Regions from separate parts of the Streptomyces sp. NPDC001668 genome, predicted to be linked through region 2. Evidence: riboswitches for the same ligand, from Rfam matches in the RefSeq annotation. Region 2 holds a riboswitch; each other region holds the start of a gene.
What was found. Region 2 has a riboswitch for thiamine pyrophosphate ahead of thiO (glycine oxidase ThiO). Riboswitches for the same ligand answer to the same signal wherever they lie in the genome.

Region 1: another riboswitch for thiamine pyrophosphate. It lies ahead of ACFYZ8_RS09825 (thiamine ABC transporter substrate binding subunit); the one in region 2 lies ahead of thiO (glycine oxidase ThiO).
Region 3: another riboswitch for thiamine pyrophosphate. It lies ahead of thiC (phosphomethylpyrimidine synthase ThiC); the one in region 2 lies ahead of thiO (glycine oxidase ThiO).

Annotation. Positions count from the first base shown of each region.
Region 1 is NZ_JBIAUQ010000003.1:31,682-38,702, reverse strand. It holds gene rlmN (23S rRNA (adenine(2503)-C(2))-methyltransferase RlmN) at 1-1,083, shown strand, start outside; TPP riboswitch at 1,103-1,210, shown strand; gene ACFYZ8_RS09825 (thiamine ABC transporter substrate binding subunit) at 1,207-2,274, shown strand; gene ACFYZ8_RS09820 (ABC transporter permease) at 2,250-3,914, shown strand; gene ACFYZ8_RS09815 (ABC transporter ATP-binding protein) at 3,914-4,936, shown strand; gene ACFYZ8_RS09810 (maleylpyruvate isomerase family mycothiol-dependent enzyme) at 4,962-5,750, shown strand; gene ACFYZ8_RS09805 (LAETG motif-containing sortase-dependent surface protein) at 5,809-6,507, opposite strand; gene ACFYZ8_RS09800 (LOG family protein) at 6,655-7,021, opposite strand, start outside.
Region 2 is NZ_JBIAUQ010000012.1:236,935-243,955, reverse strand. It holds gene ACFYZ8_RS31505 (deoxyribonuclease IV) at 1-614, opposite strand, end outside; gene pknB (Stk1 family PASTA domain-containing Ser/Thr kinase) at 1,063-3,000, opposite strand; gene ACFYZ8_RS31495 (thiazole synthase) at 3,119-3,913, opposite strand; gene thiS (sulfur carrier protein ThiS) at 3,918-4,118, opposite strand; gene thiO (glycine oxidase ThiO) at 4,115-5,272, opposite strand; TPP riboswitch at 5,270-5,382, opposite strand; gene ACFYZ8_RS31480 (hypothetical protein) at 5,435-5,806, shown strand; gene ACFYZ8_RS31475 (NAD(P)/FAD-dependent oxidoreductase) at 5,839-7,021, shown strand, end outside.
Region 3 is NZ_JBIAUQ010000024.1:86,978-93,998, reverse strand. It holds gene ACFYZ8_RS43255 (hypothetical protein) at 125-985, shown strand; gene ACFYZ8_RS43250 (hypothetical protein) at 1,098-2,069, opposite strand; gene thiC (phosphomethylpyrimidine synthase ThiC) at 2,175-3,998, opposite strand; TPP riboswitch at 3,991-4,180, opposite strand; gene ACFYZ8_RS43240 (YibE/F family protein) at 4,676-6,076, shown strand; gene ACFYZ8_RS43235 (SsgA family sporulation/cell division regulator) at 6,350-6,787, opposite strand; gene ACFYZ8_RS43230 (IclR family transcriptional regulator) at 6,886-7,021, opposite strand, start outside.

The DNA of each region.
Region 1 (7,021 bases), on a different contig from region 2:
TTCGTCGCCCCCCGCGGAGCCCAGAAGCCGCCGCGGCACCTCGCCGATCTCACGCCCGCCGAGCGCAAGGAGGTCGTGGCGGGGATCGGGGAGAAGCCGTTTCGTGCCAAGCAGCTCTCGCAGCACTACTTCGCGCGGTACGCCCACGACCCGGCGGAGTGGACGGACATCCCGGCCGGTGCGCGCGGGAAGCTGCAGGAGGCGCTGCTTCCCGAGCTGATGACCGTCGTACGGCATCTGTCGACCGACCAGGGCACCACGCGCAAGACGCTGTGGCGGCTGTTCGACGGGACGCTCGTGGAGTCGGTGCTGATGCGGTACCCGGACCGGGTGACCATGTGCATCAGTTCGCAGGCCGGGTGCGGGATGAACTGTCCCTTCTGTGCCACCGGGCAGGCGGGTCTTGACCGCAATCTGTCCACCGCCGAGATCGTCCACCAGATCGTGGACGGGATGCGGGCGCTGCGGGACGGAGAGGTGCCGGGCGGGCCCGCGCGGCTGTCCAACATCGTCTTCATGGGCATGGGCGAGCCGCTCGCCAACTACAAGCGGGTGACCCAGTCCATTCGCGCGCTCACCGATCCCGCTCCCGACGGGCTCGGGCTCTCGCAGCGCGGCATCACCGTGTCGACCGTCGGGCTGGTGCCCGCCATCCACCGGTTCGCCGACGAGGGCTTCAAGTGCCGGCTCGCGATCTCCCTGCACGCGCCCGACGACGAGCTGCGCGACACCCTCGTCCCCGTGAACACGCGGTGGAAGGTGCGCGAGGTCCTCGACGCCGGGTTCGAGTACGTCGAGAAGTCCGGGCGGCGGCTCAGCATCGAGTACGCGCTCATCCGGGACATCAATGACCAGGCGTGGCGCGGTGACCGGCTCGGGCGGCTGCTCAAGGGCAAGCCCGTGCACGTCAACCTCATCCCGCTGAACCCCACCCCCGGGTCCAAGTGGACGGCCTCCCGGCCCGAGGACGAGAAGGCGTTCGTCGAGGCCATCGCCGCCCATGGTGTGCCGGTGACGATCCGGGACACCCGTGGGCAGGAGATCGACGGGGCCTGTGGTCAGCTCGCGGCCACCGAGCGGTAGTCTGACGGACGTACATCTTCATATCCGACAGGGGAGCGCCACAGCGCTGAGAGTGCGGCAATCGGGCCGCAGACCCTCTGAACCTCGCCCAGGTCATTCTGGGTAGGAAGTTCGGTCATCACCGTGAACAACAAGAAGTTTCTTGCTGCCGTCGTCGGCCTCGGCCTGGTCACGCTGTCCGCGTGCGGATCGTCCGACGGCGACCAGTCCTCCGGCTCCAAGACCGTCACCCTCGTCAGCCATGACTCCTGGGCCGTCTCCAAGAGCGTCCTCGCCGACTTCGAGAAGAAGTCCGGCTACAAGGTGAAGGTCCTGGAGGACGGCGATGCCGGGCAGGCCGTCAACAAGGCCATCCTCACCAAGGACAACCCGCAGGGCGACGTCTTCTTCGGCGTCGACAACACCCTGCTCTCCCGCGCGCTCGACAACGGGCTCTTCCAGTCGTACGCGGCGAAGGGTGCCGATCAGATCAAGGCGGGGTACCGGGTCGACGGGGACAAGGTCACGCCCATCGACACCGGTGACATCTGCGTCAACTACGACAAGGGCTGGTTCACCGAGCACAAGGTCCAGCCGCCGACGTCGTACGACGACCTGATCAAGCCCGCCTACAGGAACCTCCTCGTCACCGAGAACGCCTCCACCTCCTCGCCCGGCCTCGGCTTCCTGCTCGGGTCCGCCGCCAAGTACGGCGACGACGGCTGGCAGGGCTACTGGAAGAAGCTCAAGGCCAACGGCGTCAAGGTCGTCGACGGCTGGGAGCAGGCCTACAACGAGGAGTTCTCCGGGTCGGCCGGCGGCAAGAAGGCCAAGGCCGACCGGCCGCTCGTCGTCTCCTACGCCTCTTCGCCGCCCGCCGAGGTGATCTACGCCGACCCGAAGCCGAAGACCGCGCCCACCGGGGTCGCCGACGGCACCTGCTTCCGGCAGATCGAGTACGCCGGGCTGCTGAGCAACGCCAAGAACACCAAGGGCGGCAAGGCCTTCCTGGACTTCCTGCTCACCAAGGAGTTCCAGCAGGACATGCCGCTCAACATGTTCGTCTATCCGGTGGTGCGGGGGGCCTCGGTGCCCGCCGAGTTCACCCAGTACGGCCCGCAGGCCAAGGATCCCGAGACCATGGACCCGGCGAAGATCGCCGAGAACCGTGACGGCTGGGTCAAGTCGTGGACCTCACTCGTACTGAAGTAGCCACTCGGCGCAAGGGGAGCGCGGCGCGGCTCGGGCTCATGGCCGTGCCCGTCGCGTTCTTCGCCGTCTTCTTCGCCTGGCCCGTCGCCGCGATCATGGCGCGCGGGCTCAAGACCGGCGGGAGCTGGCAGTTCGGCCGGATCACCGACGTCCTGACCCAGCCGGACATCCGGCACGTCCTGTGGTTCACCACCTGGCAGGCGCTCGCCTCCACCGCGCTCACGCTCCTGATCGCACTCCCCGGCGCGTACGCCTTCGCGCGCTTCGACTTCCCCGGCAAGCAGGTCCTGCGGGCCGTGGTCACCGTCCCCTTCGTGCTGCCGACGGTCGTCGTCGGTACGGCCTTCCTGGCGCTCGTCGGAAGGGGCGGCCTCACGGACGACCTCTGGGGCGTACGGCTGGACACCACCGTGTGGGCGATCCTGCTCGCGCACGTCTTCTTCAACTACGCGGTCGTCGTACGGACCGTCGGCGGGCTGTGGGCCCAGCTGGACCCGCGCCAGGAGGAGGCCGCGCGGATGCTCGGCGCGTCCCGGCTGACGGCCTGGAGGACGGTCACCCTGCCCGCGCTCGCGCCCGCCGTGGCCGCCGCCGCGCTGATGGTGTTCCTCTTCACCTTCACCTCCTTCGGCGTGGTGCAGATCCTCGGCGGGCCGACCTTCTCGACCCTCGAAGTGGAGATCTACCGGCAGACCTCCGAGATCTTCGACCTGCCCACGGCCGCCGTGCTGACGCTGATCCAGTTCGTGGCGGTGGGCGCGGTCCTCGCCCTGCACGCGTGGACCGTACGGCGCCGGGAGAGCGCGCTGCGGCTCGTGGACGCGTCCGGCACCGCCCGGCGGCCGCGCGGGGCGGGGGAGTGGGGGCTGCTGGCCGGGGTCGTGGGCAGTGTCGCCGTACTCCTGCTGCTGCCGCTCGCCGTGCTGGTGCAGCGGTCGCTCGACGCCCCCGGCTTCGGCTACTACCGGGCGCTGACCAGCGCCGACGGCGGGGTGTTCCTGGTCGCGCCGATCCAGGCGGTCGGGAACTCGCTGGAGTACGCCCTCGCGGCGACCGCCATCGCGGTGCTGGTCGGGGGCCTCGCGGCGGCGGCGCTCACGCGGCGGGACGCGGGGCGGTTCGTACGGGGCTTCGACGCGCTGCTGATGCTGCCGCTCGGGGTGTCCGCGGTGACCGTCGGCTTCGGGTTCCTGATCTCGCTCGACGAGCCGCCGCTGGACCTCAGGCAGTCCTGGATCCTGGTGCCGCTCGCGCAGGCGCTGGTCGGGGTGCCGTTCGTCGTGCGGACCATGCTGCCGGTGCTGCGGGCGGTGGACCACCGGCTGCGGGAGGCGGCGGCCGTGCTCGGGGCCTCGCCCTGGCGGGTGTGGCGGGAGGTCGATCTGCCCATGGTGCGGCGGGCGTTGCTGATCGCGGCGGGCTTCGCCTTCGCCGTGTCGCTGGGCGAGTTCGGGGCGACCGTGTTCATCGCGCGGCCCGACAACCCGACGCTGCCGGTCGCCGTGGCCCGGCTGCTCGGGCGGGCCGGTGACCTCAACTACGGCCAGGCGATGGCCCTTTCGACGATCCTGATGGTGGTGTGCGCGGTGGCGCTGCTGGTCCTCGAACGGCTGCGGACCGACCGGACCGGGGAGTTCTGATGCTGCTGAGCCTTGAGGGCGCGACGGTACGGTTCGGCGGGCGGGCCGTGCTCGACGGGGTCGGGCTCGATGTCGCCGAGCACGAGATCGTGTGTGTGCTCGGACCCAGCGGGAGCGGGAAGTCGACGCTGCTGCGTGTGGTGGCCGGGCTCCAACCCCTCGACGGCGGGCGGGTGTCGCTCGACGGACGCGACCAGGGCGGGGTACCCGCGCACCGGCGTGGGGTGGGGCTGATGTTCCAGGACCATCAGCTGTTCCCGCAGCGGGACGTGGGCGCCAACGTGGCCTTCGGGCTGCGGATGCGCGGGGCGGGCAGGGCGCAACAGGACGAGCGGGTGCGGGAGTTGCTCGATCTCGTCGGGCTTCCGGCTGCCGCCCGGCGGGCTGTGGGCGCGCTCTCCGGTGGTGAGCAGCAGCGGGTCGCGCTGGCCCGGGCGCTCGCACCGCGTCCCCGGCTGCTGATGCTCGACGAGCCGCTCGGGCAGCTGGACCGTTCCCTGCGGGAGCGGCTCGTCGTCGAACTGCGCGAACTGTTCGGGCGGTTGGGCACCACCGTCCTCGCGGTCACCCACGACCAGGGTGAGGCCTTCGCGCTCGCCGACCGGGTCGTGGTGATGCGGGACGGACGGATCGCCCAGTCCGGTACGCCGCTCGAGGTGTGGCAGCGGCCGGCCGACGAGTTCGTGGCCCGCTTCCTCGGCTTCGAGAACGTCGTCGAGGGGACGGTGGCCGGGGAGGCGGCGGACACGGTGTGGGGCAAGGTGCCGGTGCCCCCGGGAGCCGCGCAGGGGGTCCGGAGCGTGCTGGTGAGGCCGGCGGGGGTGCGGCTCGTGGCGGCCGACGAGGGGCTGCGCTGCACGGTCACCGCGCGCACCTTCAGGGGCACGCATGTCGCCGTCCATCTGCGACCCGCCGACGAGGGGCCGCGGTTGGAGGCCGCGTGTGCGCTGCGGGTCGCGCCAGAGGTGGGGGACGCGGTCGGGGTGGAGTTCGACCCGGACGAAATCGTGGTGCTGGGCTGACGGGAGCGGGCCTACAGTGCGGGGCATGACGCTGCTCCCACACGACCGCTACTGCGACGAGATCGCCCACCAGGTGGGCCTGTTGAGGGCCGTGGTGACCTCCGGGGCCGATCTGTCCACGCCCGTGCCGACCTGCCCGGACTGGTCGCTGGAGCGCCTGGTGCGGCACACCGGGGGCGCCCTGCGCTGGGCGGAGTCGATGGTGCGGACCCGGGCCACCCACGACGTCCCGGAGGACCAGGTGCCGTCGGGGGAGGGGCCCGGGAGCGCCGCCGACCTCGACGCATGGCTCGGCGAGACCGGCGAGATGCTCGTCGCCACGCTGCGTGAGGCCGGCCCGGACGCCAAGGTGTGGTCCTGGGCCGGGATTCCGACCTCCGGGTTCTGGGCCCGCCGGATGGCGCATGAACTCACCGTCCACCGCGCCGACGCCGCCCTCGCCGTCGGGCAGCCGTACGAGGTCGCCCCCGAGATCGCCGCCGACGCGATCGACGAGTGGCTGCAGATCGTGGAGTTCATGCAGCGGGCCGCGCCGCACGACGAGGCGAGGCAGCTGCGGAGGCCGGGGCGCAGTATTCATCTGCATGCGACCGATGGGACGCCCGGGCTCGACGCCGAGTGGGTCGTCGAGCTCACCGAGGACGTGATCGTGTGGCGGCGAGGGCACGAGAAGACGACCGTCGCGCTGCGGGGGCCGCTGACCGGCGTGCTGCTCGCCTTCTACCGTCGACTGCCCCTGGACAGCCCCGGGTTGGAGGTCCTCGGGGAGCGGGAGCTGCTGGAGTTCTGGCTGGAGCGGACCGCGTTCGGATGACGGTACGGCTGTGGCCCGCCCCCGGACCGGGGACGGGCCACAGAACGTGGTGCGGGCGTCAGCGGGTGCTGCTCGCCCCACGACGGCGCAGGCCGAAGAACACCGCTCCGCCGCCGAGGGCGACGAGAGCGATCGCGATCCCGGCGATCAGGCCGGTGTTGGAGTTCGCACCGGTCTCGGCGAGGTTGGAGTCACCGGCCGCGGGCGACGGGGCGTTGCTCTCGCCGGTCGCCGGAGCGGTGGTGCCCTCGGAGGCCGACGGGGTCGGGGCCGGGGACTCCTCGGCCGGAGTGCTGGCGGAGTCCGACGGGGTGGGCGTGGGCGTCGGGGTCGGCGTCTCCTCGGTCTTGCAGGCGGTCGCCGGGGTGGTCAGGTTGGGTGTGATGTCCTCGCCCTGGATGTAGGGCAGGGCCTCGACGTGGATGCGGTACTCGGCGTTGGGCGCCCAGTCCTCCTTGAAGGTGACGGTGGTGCCCTCCTTGGAGCCCTTCACCGTCTGCTCGCCGACCTTCTTCGCGTCGGCGCCGTTGCTCTGCAGGAGGTACACGGAGACGGTCGCCTCGACGCCGGACTTGTCCACGTCGGTGACGCTGATGACGCCCTGGGTGCCGTCACACTTGGCTTCGGCGGAGAACTCCTTGATGTTGCAGGCAAGGGCGTTGCCGGAGGCGCCGAGCACGATCGCGGTCGTGGCGGCGGCGACGCCGAGAAAGCGCGCGGCGCGGGAGGTGCGGCGGGATATGGGCGTAAATGCCACGTTCGTCCTTCACGGGGTGCGCAAATGCGGGGGGCTGAAGGGATGGTGATGTGTCATCACCACCCCCAGGAGTCTCACAGGTCTATAAGTGCTGCATAAGTAGTGTCAACGTGCAGGTGCCCTACAACCGTTGGCTTTACGTTCTTATTACCGTGTGAGACGTTTCAGTGCGGCCGGAGCCTCCTCGATCCGGTCAACAAGGGCGATTCGGGCCTCCATTGACCGCTCCCGCGCCAACGCCCGGAGCAGCGGCCAGGTGGGCAGCTTCTCCGTCCAGTGGACGCGGTTCACGAGCACCATCGGCGTGGGCTCACCGCGCGACTCGTAGTAGTTGGGCGTCGCGTTGTCGAAGATCTCCTGCACGGTGCCGGCGGCACCCGGAAGGAAGACCACGCCCGCGGTGGAGCGGGCCAGCAGACCGTCCTCGCGGGTGGCGTTGGCGAAGTACTTGGCGATGTGCGAGGCGAAGGCGTTCGGCGGCTCGTGCCCGTAGAACCACGTCGGGATCCCGACG
Region 2 (7,021 bases):
AGCGTCTGGTGCATGCCGCTCGGCCCGGTCAGGTCGTGGCCGGCCGCGAAGATGTGGCAGGTGTCCAGGCAGACGCCCAGCTTCGGGTGGGCGTCCAGGGCCTCGAAGTACGGGCCGAAGTCCCAGGTGCGCGAGCAGAGCGAGGAGCCCTGGCCGGCCGTCGACTCCAGGAGCAGGTACGGGTCGTCGTCGTGGGTGAGCTCGTCGAGGAGCGGCAGCATGTACTCCCGCACCTGCTTCAGGGCCATGGAACGGTCCCGGCCGCCGGTCGCGCTGCCGGTGTGCACGACGACACCGCGCGCGCCGATCTCCCGCCCGCGCCTGAGGGAGTGCCGGAGCGAGTCGACGGACCTCTCCACGGTCGCCTCGGTGTGCGAGCCGAAGTTGATCAGGTACGGGGCGTGCACATACGCCGGGATCGCGTCCTCGGCGCAGGCCTCCAGGAACGCCTCGTCCTGCCGGGGGTTGCCGACGGGGGTGGCCCAGCCGCGCGGGTTGGCGACGAAGACCTGCACGGTCTCGGCGTTCAGGTCACGGGCGTAGGAGAGCCCCACGGAGTGGAGACCACCGGCTACGGGGATGTGGCCGCCGATGGGGTTGCGCTGTGTTGTCACGGGTCACCTCCGGCGGTTGGGCGGTTGTGTGCGGGTGCGGGTGCGGGTGCGGGTGCGGGTGCGGGTGGGTGGGGGCGGGCGTTTTGCGCCCACGCGGCGGAGCCGCATATGGACACAGTCCCGCGCCCCTGAGATACCTGCGGCGGCCTGCTGCGGTTCGGCGGGGGCTTGTGTAGCGCGTGCGGTGGGTTGTGGGTCGGGGCCGGGGTGGGGGGTATCCGTCCTCGGTCCGGCGGCTCGGTCTCTTGAGCAGTACTGGATAACGGACGCCGGCCGCTGCGGGCGGACACCCCCCACCCCGTCCCCTTCCCGCCGTACGCGGCCAACGGCCCGCGGTCCATTCCGACGCAGGGTGACCGCAACTCCTCAGGGGCGCGGGGAACTGCGCGACCAGCCCCCACGCACCCGCACTCGCCCGACAACCGGAACCGGCCCCCCGCCACGCGCATTAGCGGATCGTGATGGTGATCGTCGAGCCCTTGGGGGCCGTGTCCCCGCCCTCCACCGACTGCTTCTTGACCGTGTCGCCGAACAGGCCGAGCAGGCCCCGGTCCTCCTCGACCTGGAAGCCCGCGCCCTCCAGTTCGGACTTGGCGTCGTCGACGCTGTCGCCCGTGACGTCCGGGACCTCGATCATCTCGGGGCCCTTGGAGATCGTCAGCGTGACGATGTCGCCGTCGGCCGCCTGGGTGTCGGGGGCCGGGGTCTGCTTGGCGACCTGGCCCGCGTCGTACTCGGAGTTGACCCGGGTGACGGCGACCTTGACCTTCAGGCCGGCCTCGGCCAGATCGGCCCTGGCGTCGGCCAGGTCCTCTCCGGTGACGTCCGGGACGTCGACCGGGGCGCCCTTGCTGACGGTGAGCGCGACGGCCGAGCCGGTGTGCAGGGTGGCGCCGCTCTCGGGATCGGTGCTGATCACGAACCCCTTGGGGACGTCGTCGCTGAACTCCCGGGTCACCATGCCCGGCTCCAGCCCGTCCGTCTTCAGCCGCGCTCTCGCCTTGGCCAGCGACCACCCGTCCACGTCGGGCACCTTCACCGTCTGGGGGCCCTTGGACAGGGTGATCGACACCGAGTCGTGGTTCCGTATGCGGGCGCCGACCTCCGGGTCCGTGCTGATGACGGTGCCGCGCTTCACGGTGTCGCTGTAGGCGTACGTGACCTTGCCGGTCTCCAGACCGGCCTCGTCCAGCCGGTCTCGCGCCTGTGTCTCGGTCTTCGCCAGGAGGGCCGGGACCTGGGTGAACTGGCCGGAGTTGATGTACCAGACGCCCGCCCCGAGCCCGAGGGCCAGCAGGACCGCGGCGACGATCAGGAGCGGGCCGCGCCGGGGGTCGCCGGAGGAGCGGCCACGCCGGGGCGGTGGGGGCGGAGGGCTCTCCAGGACGCTGGTGTGGTGGTATCCCCGCTCGGGCTCGTCCTCGTTGACCGGCAGCGGGCGCGGCACCGTCAGGGTGCGCGGGATCACGCTCGTACGGTTCTCGGCGCCCGCGTACTCCGCGGGGAGCGCCTGCGGCGGCACCGCGTCGAGTTGGTCGGCGGTCAGCCCGGCACGCGCCTCGCGGGTCTGCGCGAGCAGCGCCACGGCGTCGTACGGACGCAGGTCCGGGGTCCGGGCGGTGGCCGAGGCGACCAGCTCGTCCAGTGCGTACGCCAGCCCCGGGACCACGGCCGACGGTGGCGGGACGTCCTCGTGGAGGTGCTTGTAGAGGACGATCGCGGGGGAGTCGCCCTCGTGCGGCTGGCTGCCGGTCAGCATCTCGTACAGGACGACACCGCACGCGTACACGTCGACGCGGGCGTCCGCGGCGCCGGGCTGGTCCATCTGCTCGGGCGAGAGGTAGGAGACCGTGCCGAGGACGGCTCCGGTGGTGCTGGTCACGTTGTTCACGGACCGCACGAGCCCGAAGTCGGCGACCTTGACCCGGCCGTCGTCCCCTATCAGGACGTTCTCCGGCTTCATGTCCCGGTGCACGAAACCGGCGCGGTGCGCGGCGCCGAGCGCGGCGAGGACCGGCTCCAGGATGTCCAGGGCGGCGCGCGGCTGCAGCGCCCCGCGCTCGCGCAGCACGTCGCGCAGGGTGCAGCCGGCGACGTACTCCATGGCGAGGTAGACGTACGACCCGTCGGTGCCCTGGTCGAAGACCTGCACGACGTTGGGGTGGGCGAGCCGGGCGACGGACTTGGCCTCCCGGATGAACCGCTCGACGAAGGTCCCGTCCGCCGCCAGCGCGGGGTGCATCACCTTGAGCGCGAGCACGCGGTCCAGACGGGTGTCCAGGGCCCGGTAGACCGTGGCCATCCCGCCGACCGCGATGCGCGCGTCCACGCGATAGCGGCCGTCGAGCACCTGCCCGACCAGCGGGTCCTGAAGGGTCGTATCCACGCAGGCGAGTGTACGAGCCGCCGCCGACAGTCCCTCCGGTTCGGCGGATTTGGCGGCTGTACTGCAGCTGACCTGTGACGGAGGTCGCACCTGCCCGTGTCCAAAGTCGAACGCGTGTTCAGAATGCCGGGCGTTCCGGATCCAGTACGGCCCTGCCCTCCACGGGGGACGACGCCTCGGCGAAATGCCGCCGGGGGATGCGCCCCGCCCGGTACGCCAGCCGCCCCGCCTCCACCGCGTGCCGCATCGCGTGCGCCATCAGTTCCGGTTCCTGGGCCCGCGTCACCGCCGAGGCGAGCATCACACCCGCGCACCCCAGCTCCATCGCCAGCGCCGCGTCGGACGCCGTGCCCGCCCCCGCGTCCAGGATCACCGGTACGCGCGCGTGCTCGACGATCAGCTGGAAGTTGTGCGGGTTGCGGATGCCGAGCCCGGATCCGATCGGGGAGCCCAGCGGCATGATCGCCGCGCAGCCCACGTCCTCCAGCCTGCGGGCCAGCACGGGGTCGTCGTTGGTGTACGGCAGCACCGTGAAGCCGTCGTCCACCAGGGTCTCCGCCGCGTCCAGCAGCTCGACCGGGTCCGGCAGCAGGGTGCGCTCGTCGGCGATGACCTCCAGCTTGACCAGGTCGGTGCCGAGCGCCTCGCGCGCGAGGCGGGCCGTCAGGACGGCCTCTCCCGCCGTGTAGCAGCCCGCAGTGTTAGGGAGGACCCGGATGCCGAGCTTCTCCAGCACGGACAGCACCGAGCCGTGCACCGAGGGGTTCACGCGCCGCATCGCGACCGTCGTCAGCTCGGTGCCGGAGGCGACCAGCGCCCGCTCCAGCACCTCCAGGCTGGGCGCCCCGCCCGTGCCCATGATCAGCCGGGACGAGAAGGACGTACCGGCGATGACAAAGGGATCGTCGGCCATGGGGTCAGCCTCCTTGGACGGCGGTGAGGACTTCCACGCGGTCTCCCTCGGCCAGGGGCGTCGAAGGCCACTGCGCGCGCGGGACGACGGTCTCGTTGAGTGCGGCGGCCACTCCGGAGGGCGCCGGCGTCAGGGCCCGTACGACGGTGTCGAGAGCCGTGCCGGGCGCGAACTGGCGCGGCTCCCCGTTGACGGAGATGTTCATGCCGGCTGCTCCACGGACTCCAGGAACCGCCTCGGGGTGAACGGGCGGGCCACCTCCGGCAGTTCACCGGTCGTCAGCGCGTGCGCCAACGCGTCCCCGGTGACCGGCGTCAGCAGCACGCCGTTGCGGTAGTGGCCGGTGGCCAGCAGCAGACCGGGAAGGTCGGTGGGGCCGAGCAGCGGGGCGTTGTCCGGGGAGCCCGGGCGCAGTCCCGCGCGGGTCTCCGTCAGCGGCAGCTCGGTGATGCCGGGGACCAGTTCGTGCGCGTCCCGCAGCAGTTCGTACACCCCGCCCGCGGTCACCGTCGTGTCCCAGCCCAGCTCCTCGCTGGTCGCGCCGATCACCAGCTCGCCGCTCTCGCGCGGGACCAGGTAGACCTGGCTGCCGCGCACGACGGCCCGCACGGTACGGCTCAGGAAGGGCGCGTGGCGCGGCGGCACGGTCAGGCGCAGCACCTGGCCCTTCACGGGCCGTACGGGAGGCAGGAGGGCCTGTGGGACCCCTTCCAGGCGGCCGCTGAGGCTTCCGGCGGCGAGCACCACCTGGTCCGCCCCCAGTTCCTCGCCGTCCGTGGTGGCGACCCCGGCGGCCCGCTCCCGTACGACGAGCAGACGCTGGGCCCATGCGCGGTGGAACACCACGCCCGCCCGCTCACAGGCGGCCAGCAACGCGCGCGTGAGCCGGCGCGGATCGATCTGGTGGTCCCCGTCCACCCGCAGTCCGCCTCGTACCCCGGGTGCCAGCATCGGTTCCAGGCGCCGGCACTCCCGGCCGGACAGCCACTCCGACTCCAGCCCCGACTGCCGCTGGAGCGCGTGCAGTTCACGCAGATGGGCGCGGTCGTCGGCGTCCAGGGCGACGGCGAGCGTGCCGCACCGGCGGTAGCCGAGGTCGTGCCCGGTCAGCTCGGTGAGTTCGGCCGCGAAGTCGGGATAGCGGTGGGCCGAGGCGAGGTTCAGGCCCAGCAGGGTCTGCTCGCCGTAGTGCAGTTCGGTGACCGCGGCCAGCATCCCGGCGGCCACCTGGGCGGCCCCGCCGCCCGGTTCGGGGTCCACGACGGTCGCGGTGAGACCGCGCTGCGCGGCCCGCCAGGCCGTGACCAGGCCGATGATGCCGCCCCCGATGACGAGGACGTCAGACGTACGTGAGGACATGGGCGTCCAGCCCCTCCCTTCGCCGGCATGACCCGGATCAGGTTCGTACGGTCGGAGGCCGCCCAGCCTCCCTCTCAGCCCGGTGCGTCCGGGCTCCCGCGAGTGCTCTACGTTGGCCACCCTAGCCGTTCGTTCCACGCCTCTGTAAGGGAGCCTCGCCCCATGCCCCGCTCGCTCGACGGCCTCGTCCTCGCCCCGGTGGCCGATCAGTCCCCCGGTCAGGTGGGTACACGGACCCGGTTCACCTACCACGAGAAGGACGGGCAGATCTGGGCCGAGTACGCGGGCGGTGACGTCGTGCGCGGGCACCTCGTCGGCACGCGCGCGGGGGACCGCCTCGACTTCCGGTACGTCCAGCTCAAGCACGACGGGACGACCTCCTCCGGGCACTGCGTCTCGACCGTCGTGGAGCTCGCCGACGGCCGGGTGCGGCTGGAGGAGACGTGGGAGTGGGAGTCGCAGACAGGCAGCGGGACGAGCGTGGTGGAACAGGTCGGCGAGGCTGTGCAGCAGGTCACGGCGCACGACTCCTGACTGACTGATTGTCAGTTGACTATGGTGATCAAATGAGCGAGCAGACGCAGGCGCGGGCGCAGCGGCGGGTGGTCGTGGTCGGGGCGGGCATGGCCGGGGTGCAGACCGCGGTCGCCCTGCGCGAACAGGGCTTCTCCGGAACCGTCACGCTCATCGGCGCGGAGCCCCACCAGCCGTACGACCGTCCGCCGCTCTCCAAGGCCGTACTGCTCGGCAAGGCCGAGGGCTCCGCCTTCGACGTGGACTTCGACGCCCTCGGCATCGAACTGCTGCTCGGCCGCGAGGTGCTGGGCGTGCGCCCCGAAGCGCACCAACTGGACACCGAGGCCGGGCCCGTCCCGTACGACATCCTGGTCCTCGCCACCGGCGCCGAACCGATCCGGCTGCCCGGCACCGAGGGCGTGCCCGGGGTGCATCTGCTGCGCACCCTGGACGACGCCGAGCGGCTGCGCCCCGTGCTCGCCCGGCAGCACGACGTCGTGGTCGTCGGCGCGGGCTGGATCGGCGCCGAGTTCGCCACCGCCGCGCGCGAGGCGGGCTGCGCGGTGACGGTCGTGGAGGCCGCCGACCGGCCGCTGGCGGGCGCGCTGCCCGCCGAGGTGGCCGCGCCGATGACCTCCTGGTACGCCGACGCGGGCGCCGTGCTGCGCACACACGCGCGCGTGCAGCGCGTCGAGCCCGGCGCGGTCGTCCTGGACGACGGCTCCCGGGTGCCCGCGGGCGCGGTCGTGGTCGGCATCGGCGCCCGGCCCGCCACGGCCTGGCTCGCCGGCTCCGGCATCGAACTCGGCGCCCACCGCGAGGTCGTCGCCGACGAGCGGCTGCGCACCTCCGTGCCGGACGTCTACGCGGTCGGCGACTGCGCCTCCTTCCCCTCGGGCAGGTACGGCGAGCGCCTGCTGGTCCACCACTGGGACAACGCCCTCCAGGGCCCCCGCACGGTGGCCGCCGACATCCTGGGCGAGACCCCCACGGTCTACGACCCGGTCCCGTACTTCTGGTCCGAGCAGTTCGGCCGCTTCGTCCAGTACGCCGGCCACCACGCGTCCGCCGACACGACCCTGTGGCGCGGTGAGCCGTCGGGACCCGCCTGGACGGTGTGCTGGCTGCGCGAACACCGCCTGGTGGCCCTCCTCGCGGTGGGCCGCCCCCGCGACCTGGCCCAGGGACGACGGCTCATCGAGGCGGGCACGACGATGGCCCCGGAGCTGCTGG
Region 3 (7,021 bases), on a different contig from region 2:
GGAAACCCCCTGTCACCCTGTGCCGTCACCGCTCTACCATCGGCTTATCCGTAGCAGGCTCCCCTCCGTTTCTGCCCGACGGCTCGTTGGCATGCGAGCCCCAAGCCCTACGGAGCATCGGGGGATGCACATGAACAGCGTTCCGCAGCACCTGCACAGCGAGGACCGCCAGGAGTACGAGCGGATCCTCGACGAGGCGCTGCGCTCCGCACCACACCGTCCCGAACTGGCCGCTGTCGGACAGCGGCTGAACCCCGAACAGCTGCGCACCATGGCGCTGAACGCCACCGCACTCATCACGGCGGCCGCGGCGACCGAGTACCAGCACTACGTGAAGGTCCGCGAGGAACAGCGCCGCCCGGCGCCGTCCACCCTGTCGTCCGTGCACGAACCCGGCCCCGCCGAGTCGGGCACGGGTGCGATGGGGCTCGCCACCACCATGGGAGAGGTCGCCGAGACCGCCGGTGCGGGCGCCGTCGCCGTCGCCGCAGTTCTGACACCTGTCCTCGCCGGCATAGCCGCGGCGATCTTCCTGCTCGTGGGCTACATCCTCCAGATGCTCAGCCCTCCGCCGGCGGTCGCCCCCGCCATGATCACTATCGGATGGGTGTTCGGTGCCCTGACCGCGGTCGCGATCCTGGTCGCCGCCGGCGGCCTGCTGATCACCGCCCTGCGCAACCGGCCCTCGCCGGACGCGGGATACGGCGAGCTGAGCGAGGAGGTGGCGCGGGCCAGGGACGCCTGGCGCGAGGCCCTGCTGGAACGCGGCATCCTCCCCTTCCTCAGGGACGCACTGGCCGACCCGGGTACCGCCGCACTGCACCACACGGCACCGCCCGCACCGACCAGCCGGATGCCCAGCCTCGGCTACGACCGCCCCGGCTTCAGCAGCCCGGACGACGGAGCCTCCGGTGCCCGTCCGAGCTTCACGAGCCCGGACTACACCAGTCCGGACTTCGGGGGGCCGGAACACCAGCCGGAATGACATCCGGCACCGCCCCTCGGCTTGCGCCCCCACCATGGGGAGCGCAAGCCGAAGACCCGGCCGCGGGCCACCCGCCGGCGGTCCGCCGCCCACGGTCGGCGGTTCGCCTGCATCAGTCGACGACCGGCAGGGCGATGATCGCGATGCCCTCCGGCTGCGCTACGGCCAGGCGGATGCCATCCGGGTGCAGGGCGGCAACGGGCGTCGGAATGTGCGTGACCCCGTAGCTGCCGTCTCTCCGGGGCACCTCCACGGTCGGCCATTCCGCCACTACGGCACCCGTCGTGACGTCGATCAGCCGCGGATGCCCGTACAGCGAGACGACCGAGTCGCCCCGGGCGATCAGAGTGCCGATGTGGAAACCGACCCTGCTGCGATGGATCCACCGCTGCGCGGAGAGCGACCACACACCCAACTGCCGTGGGCCCAGGGCAGGCTTCTCCTCGTCGTCGAGGAACTCCTCCCCGGTCGCCACGGCCAGGCGGTCACCGTCGAGCCAGCAGGCCGAGACGACCTCCGCGTCGATGCCCGGGTCCGACGGCAGCACGCCACGGCCATCGAGCACAGCGGGATCCGTCAACGCACCGACCAGGTCGAAGACTTCGACGACCCCGTACGGATGCCAGAACCAGCCGGCCGACAGCAGGTGCGTCCCGTCCGGGCTCACCTCCAGCCGCGAGTGGAAGACGTCCTTCGGATCACGTTCACCACTGGTGAGCCGCTCTCCCGTCTCCGCGTCCTCGATCTCGAGGACGTTGTACTCCTCCGGGCAGTGCACCAGCACCTCGCGGCCGTCCGGCAACGTCCCGAGCGCCACCGGATAGTCGAAGGCATCAGCTTGGTAGTAGCTGCGGTTCAGCTCACGGACGAGCCGGTCACCCTCCAGCAGCAGCGCCTTGGTACCCCGCTCGGCATAGACGACGGAGTAGCGACCGGACGGGGAGACGACGCTCCGGTCGAAGGGAAACCTACGGATGACCGAGGCACACTGCTCCACGCCATCAGGACCCCACCAGCGGCCACCACCGACCACGTCGACCAGATCGTCGCCGTCCCACACCAGCGACTGCGCCTCTTCCGTCACGCTCAGAACGATCAAGACTCCGCCCCCCCTCGTCCCATCCCCGAAACGCACGATGGCGCTGCCCCGAAGCCACCCACCCTCCGGAACAGCGCCAATCTACGGACCTCAGTCCGCCAGCGGCAGGTACACGCGATTGCCGCTCGCTGCGAACTCCTTCGACTTCTGCGCCATGCCCTCCGCGATCTCCTCCTGACTGGCGCCGTGACGGCGGCGGATGTCCTGGGAGATCTTCATCGAGCAGAACTTCGGCCCGCACATGGAGCAGAAGTGGGCCGTCTTGGCCGGTTCGGCCGGGAGGGTCTCGTCGTGGAACTCGCGGGCCGTGTCGGGGTCGAGGGCCAGGTTGAACTGGTCCTCCCAGCGGAACTCGAAGCGGGCGTCGGAGAGGGCGTCGTCCCACTCCTGGGCGCCTGGGTGTCCCTTGGCGAGGTCGGCCGCGTGAGCGGCGATCTTGTAGGTGATGACACCCGTCTTGACGTCGTCCCGGTTGGGCAGGCCCAGGTGCTCCTTGGGCGTGACGTAGCAGAGCATCGCGGTGCCCCACCAGGCGATCATCGCGGCGCCGATGCCGGAGGTGATGTGGTCGTAGGCCGGCGCGACGTCGGTGGTCAGCGGGCCGAGCGTATAGAACGGAGCCTCATCGCAGATCTCCTGCTGAAGGTCGATGTTCTCCTTGATCTTGTGCATCGGGACGTGTCCCGGGCCCTCGATCATGGTCTGTACGTGGAAACGCTTCGCGATCCGGTTGAGTTCCCCGAGCGTGCGCAACTCCGCGAACTGCGCCTCGTCGTTGGCGTCCGCGATCGAGCCGGGCCTGAGGCCGTCGCCCAGCGAGTACGTGACGTCGTAGGCGGCGAGGATCTCGCACAGTTCCTCGAAGTTCTCGTACAGGAACGACTCCTTGTGGTGCGCGAGGCACCACGCCGCCATGATCGAGCCGCCGCGCGAGACGATGCCCGTCTTGCGGTTGGCCGTCAGGGGTACGTACGGCAGGCGCACGCCCGCGTGGACGGTCATGTAGTCCACGCCCTGCTCGGCCTGTTCGATGACCGTGTCCTTGTAGATCTCCCAGGTCAGCTCCTCGGCCCTGCCGTCGACCTTCTCCAGGGCCTGGTAGAGCGGCACCGTGCCGATGGGGACGGGGGAGTTGCGCAGCATCCACTCGCGAGTGGTGTGGATGTTGCGGCCCGTGGAAAGGTCCATGACCGTGTCGGCTCCCCAGCGGGTCGCCCAGGTCATCTTCTCGACCTCCTCCTCGATGGAGGAGGTCACCGCCGAATTGCCGATGTTGGCGTTGACCTTCACCAGGAACCGCTTGCCGATGATCATCGGCTCGATCTCCGGGTGATTGACGTTCGCCGGCAGCACCGCGCGGCCCGCCGCGATCTCCTCACGGACGACCTCGGGAGAGACGTTCTCCCGGATGGCCACGTACTCCATCTCCGGTGTGATCTCGCCGCGGCGGGCGTACGCGAGCTGTGTGACCGCGTTGCCGTCACGACTGCGGCGCGGCTGGCGGGGCCGCCCCGGAAAGACCGCGTCGAGGTTGCGGAGGCCGCCGCGCGGTGAGGTGTGCTTGATCCCGTCGTCCTCGGGGCGCACGGGCCGGCCCGCGTACTCCTCGGTGTCCCCGCGGGCGACGATCCAGTTCTCCCGCAGCGGCACGAGGCCCCGGCGGACATCCGTCTCGGTGAGCGGATCGGTGTACGGGCCCGAGGTGTCGTACAGCGTGACCGACTGCCCGTTGGTGAGGTGCACCTGACGGACCGGCACCCGCAGATCGGGGCGCGAGCCCTCGACGTACGCCTTGTGCCAGCCGATGGACTTCCCGGCCTCCGTGTCGAGCTGGTCGTTCTGCTCGTTCTGGTCGTTCTGCTCGTTCTGGTCGTTCTGCTCGGAGGCAGGCGTGCGCGCGTCCTTGATGGTCATGAGACCTACTCCCTACGCCGGCATTACCCGGTAACAGGTTCGGCGGTCGACGCAGCGGTTTCCGTCTGCCGACGTTTCGTGGGGAACGTCACTCGCTTGAGGTGATGTTCCACGTGAAACATCGCTGGGACGGAGGTCAGCGCCCTCTCAGCCCGGTGCTCCGAGCTCCCGCGTGTACAAAAGGTGGCACCACGCTAGCGTCAATTCGGGCGCGGTGAACAGAGGGCCCCTGTCGTTCTTGCGATGATCGGTCGGTGACCACGACACATCAGCCCCCGTACCCGCCGCCCGAGCCTCCGCGCCGACCGGGCTCCGGAAACGGCCCTGGATACGGCCCGGGCGGCCTGCCCGGAAGAGGGCTCGGAGGTCGGCCGGGAGGTGGGCCCGAGGGTGGGCCGAGAAGTGGCGACGGCCGCACCGATGGACCTGATACCGGTGGCTGGGACGCCTTCGGGCACGGGCAAGGGCACGGGCACGGGGGTGATCCGGGGCACGGGGTCGACGACGGGCACCGGCACGAGTACGGGCCCGGTGTCGGCGGGGGGCCCGGTCAGGGCTCCGGCAGTCATGGGGACGCCGTCGGCGGCGGGCACGGGCGTGGATCGGGTGGTGGTGGCGGTCACGACCACGGCCATGGCTCCGGTGACGGATCCGGCGGTGGCGGCGGCCACGACCACGTGGCAAGGGACGGTAGCCAAGACCACGGCCACGGATCAGGTGGTGGCGGCCACGGTCACTCCCACAGCCATGGCCCGGCGGCCCCCGTCTCCAAGCACCTGCGCAAGGTCATCGCGGCGATCCTGATCCCCTTCGGCGCGGCCGTCGTGGTGGGCCTCGCGGTGCTCTGGCCCGGTGGCGCGCCGGCGCACGAGCGCACCGGGGTCGGCTTCGACCGGCAGACCCAGCAGGCCACGGTCAGCAAGGTCGTGAGCGTCAGCTGCAAGTCGGTGAACGCCTCGGGGGAGGCCCCGACCGGGGACACGTCCACCGCCGAGGGCTCGTCCGCCGAGCAACAGGCGAACGGCACCTGCAAGAAGGCGACGATCCGGGTCGACACCGGCAAGGACACGGGCCGTACCTTCACGGAGATCGTCCAGCCGGACCAGCCGCGGCAGCTGCACGAGGGGCAGAAGGTCGTGGTCGCGTACGAGCCCTCCGCCCCCAGGGATCTCCAGTACTCGGTCACCGATGTGAACCGCCGGATCCCGATGGCCGTGCTCGCCGGCATCTTCGCACTCGCCGTCGTGATCGTCGGCCGGATGCGCGGTGTCATGGCGCTGGTCGCCCTCGCCGTCAGCTTCCTGCTGCTGAACTTCTTCGTCCTTCCCGCCATCCTGCAGGGCTCGAACCCGCTGCTGGTGGCGGTGATCGGGTCGAGCGCCATCATGCTGATCGCCCTCTACATGTGCCACGGGTTGTCGGCCCGTACCTCCGTGGCGGTACTGGGCACACTGATCTCCCTGGTGCTGATCGGCATCCTCGGTTCGGTGTTCATCGACTGGGCCGCGCTCACGGGCAACACCGACGACAACACCGGGCTCATCCACGGCCTGTACCCGTCGATCGACATGAGCGGTCTGCTGCTCGCCGGCATCATCATCGGCTCACTCGGTGTCCTCGACGACGTGACGGTCACACAGACCTCGGCGGTCTGGGAGCTGCACGAGGCCAACCCCACGATGGGCTGGCGCGGGTTGTACCGCGCGGGTATCCGTATCGGCCGGGACCACATCGCGTCCGTCGTCAACACGCTCGTCCTCGCCTACGCCGGCGCCGCGTTGCCGCTGCTGCTGCTCTTCTCCATCGCGCAGTCCAGCGTGGGGACGGTCGCCAACAGCGAGCTGGTGGCGGAGGAGATCGTGCGCACGCTGGTCGGCTCCATCGGTCTCGTCGCGTCGGTACCGGTCACCACGGCCCTCGCGGCCCTGGTGGTCTCGGCCGACCGTCCGGGGGCGGAGACGGTGGGCGTGGCGGCTGGAGCGCCTACGCCTGTACCGGCGACCAGTGCGAGCGCCGGCACAGCCGACAGCCGGCCGGCAACGGGACGCGGAGGGAAGGGACGGCGGCGCAAGCACTGAGAGGGGCCCACGAGCCAGACAGAGGCTCCCGTCTCCTGGCTCCCGTCTCCCGGCTCCCGGCTCCCGGCTCCCACGAGGGGGCCTGGTCTCCGTGGAACCCGTGCGTCTACACGCGCTGGAAATGGTCGCCCGCGATCCTGGCGAGCAGGGCCGCGCCCGACCCCGAACACTTCGCGCCCCACCCCACACCCAGTCCCAACCCCGGCAGAAGCGTTCCTGCACCCTCCCGCTCCAAGAGGAAGCGTTCCGCCACCTCTCTGCCGCCGCAAGGCATCAGCCCGCGCTCTGCTCCTCCGCCAAAATCCGGTCCAGCGCCTCGTCGAGGTGGGTGTCGAAATCGGCCATCGCGGCCTCCTGGCCCAGCGGGACCAGCTTGTCGGTGCGATCGAGGAACGCGATGATCGGCGCCGTCGACGAACGGAACAAGGCCTGGTCGCCGCCGACCTGAAGCCTGATCAGGACGTCGCCCAGCAGGTCGGAACCGGCGGGCGAGACCCGTACGTCACCCTCCCCGCAAGGCCTACCCACCCCGTCGATCAGCAGCTCACGCCCGAAAGCCCAGGTCACCGGGGCGTCGCCCGGGAGATGGAAGGTCAATCGGACCGCGTAGGGATCGCAGGCCTCGTAGCGCAGCTCCACCGGAATGCGAAAGGAGAGCTCCTCCGAGACGAGAAAGCTCATCATGACCTCTGCCTGTACCGACTCGCGCATCGCCTACCCCGTCATCTGCCTTCATTGGCCGGGAATGATCCCTCTGACACTGGTGGCATCTTGCTGAACGTGTACGACAGATCACAAGGAGTGAGTTTTCAGATACTGATAGAGATCGCGAGCGAACCCATCAGACGCCCGATTTCCGCTTGTAGTTGCTGGGTTGCGGTCGGCAGACGGTCCGCCTGATGGGCGGGAAGCGAGATGGCCATCGTTGCCGCTGTATTACCCAAC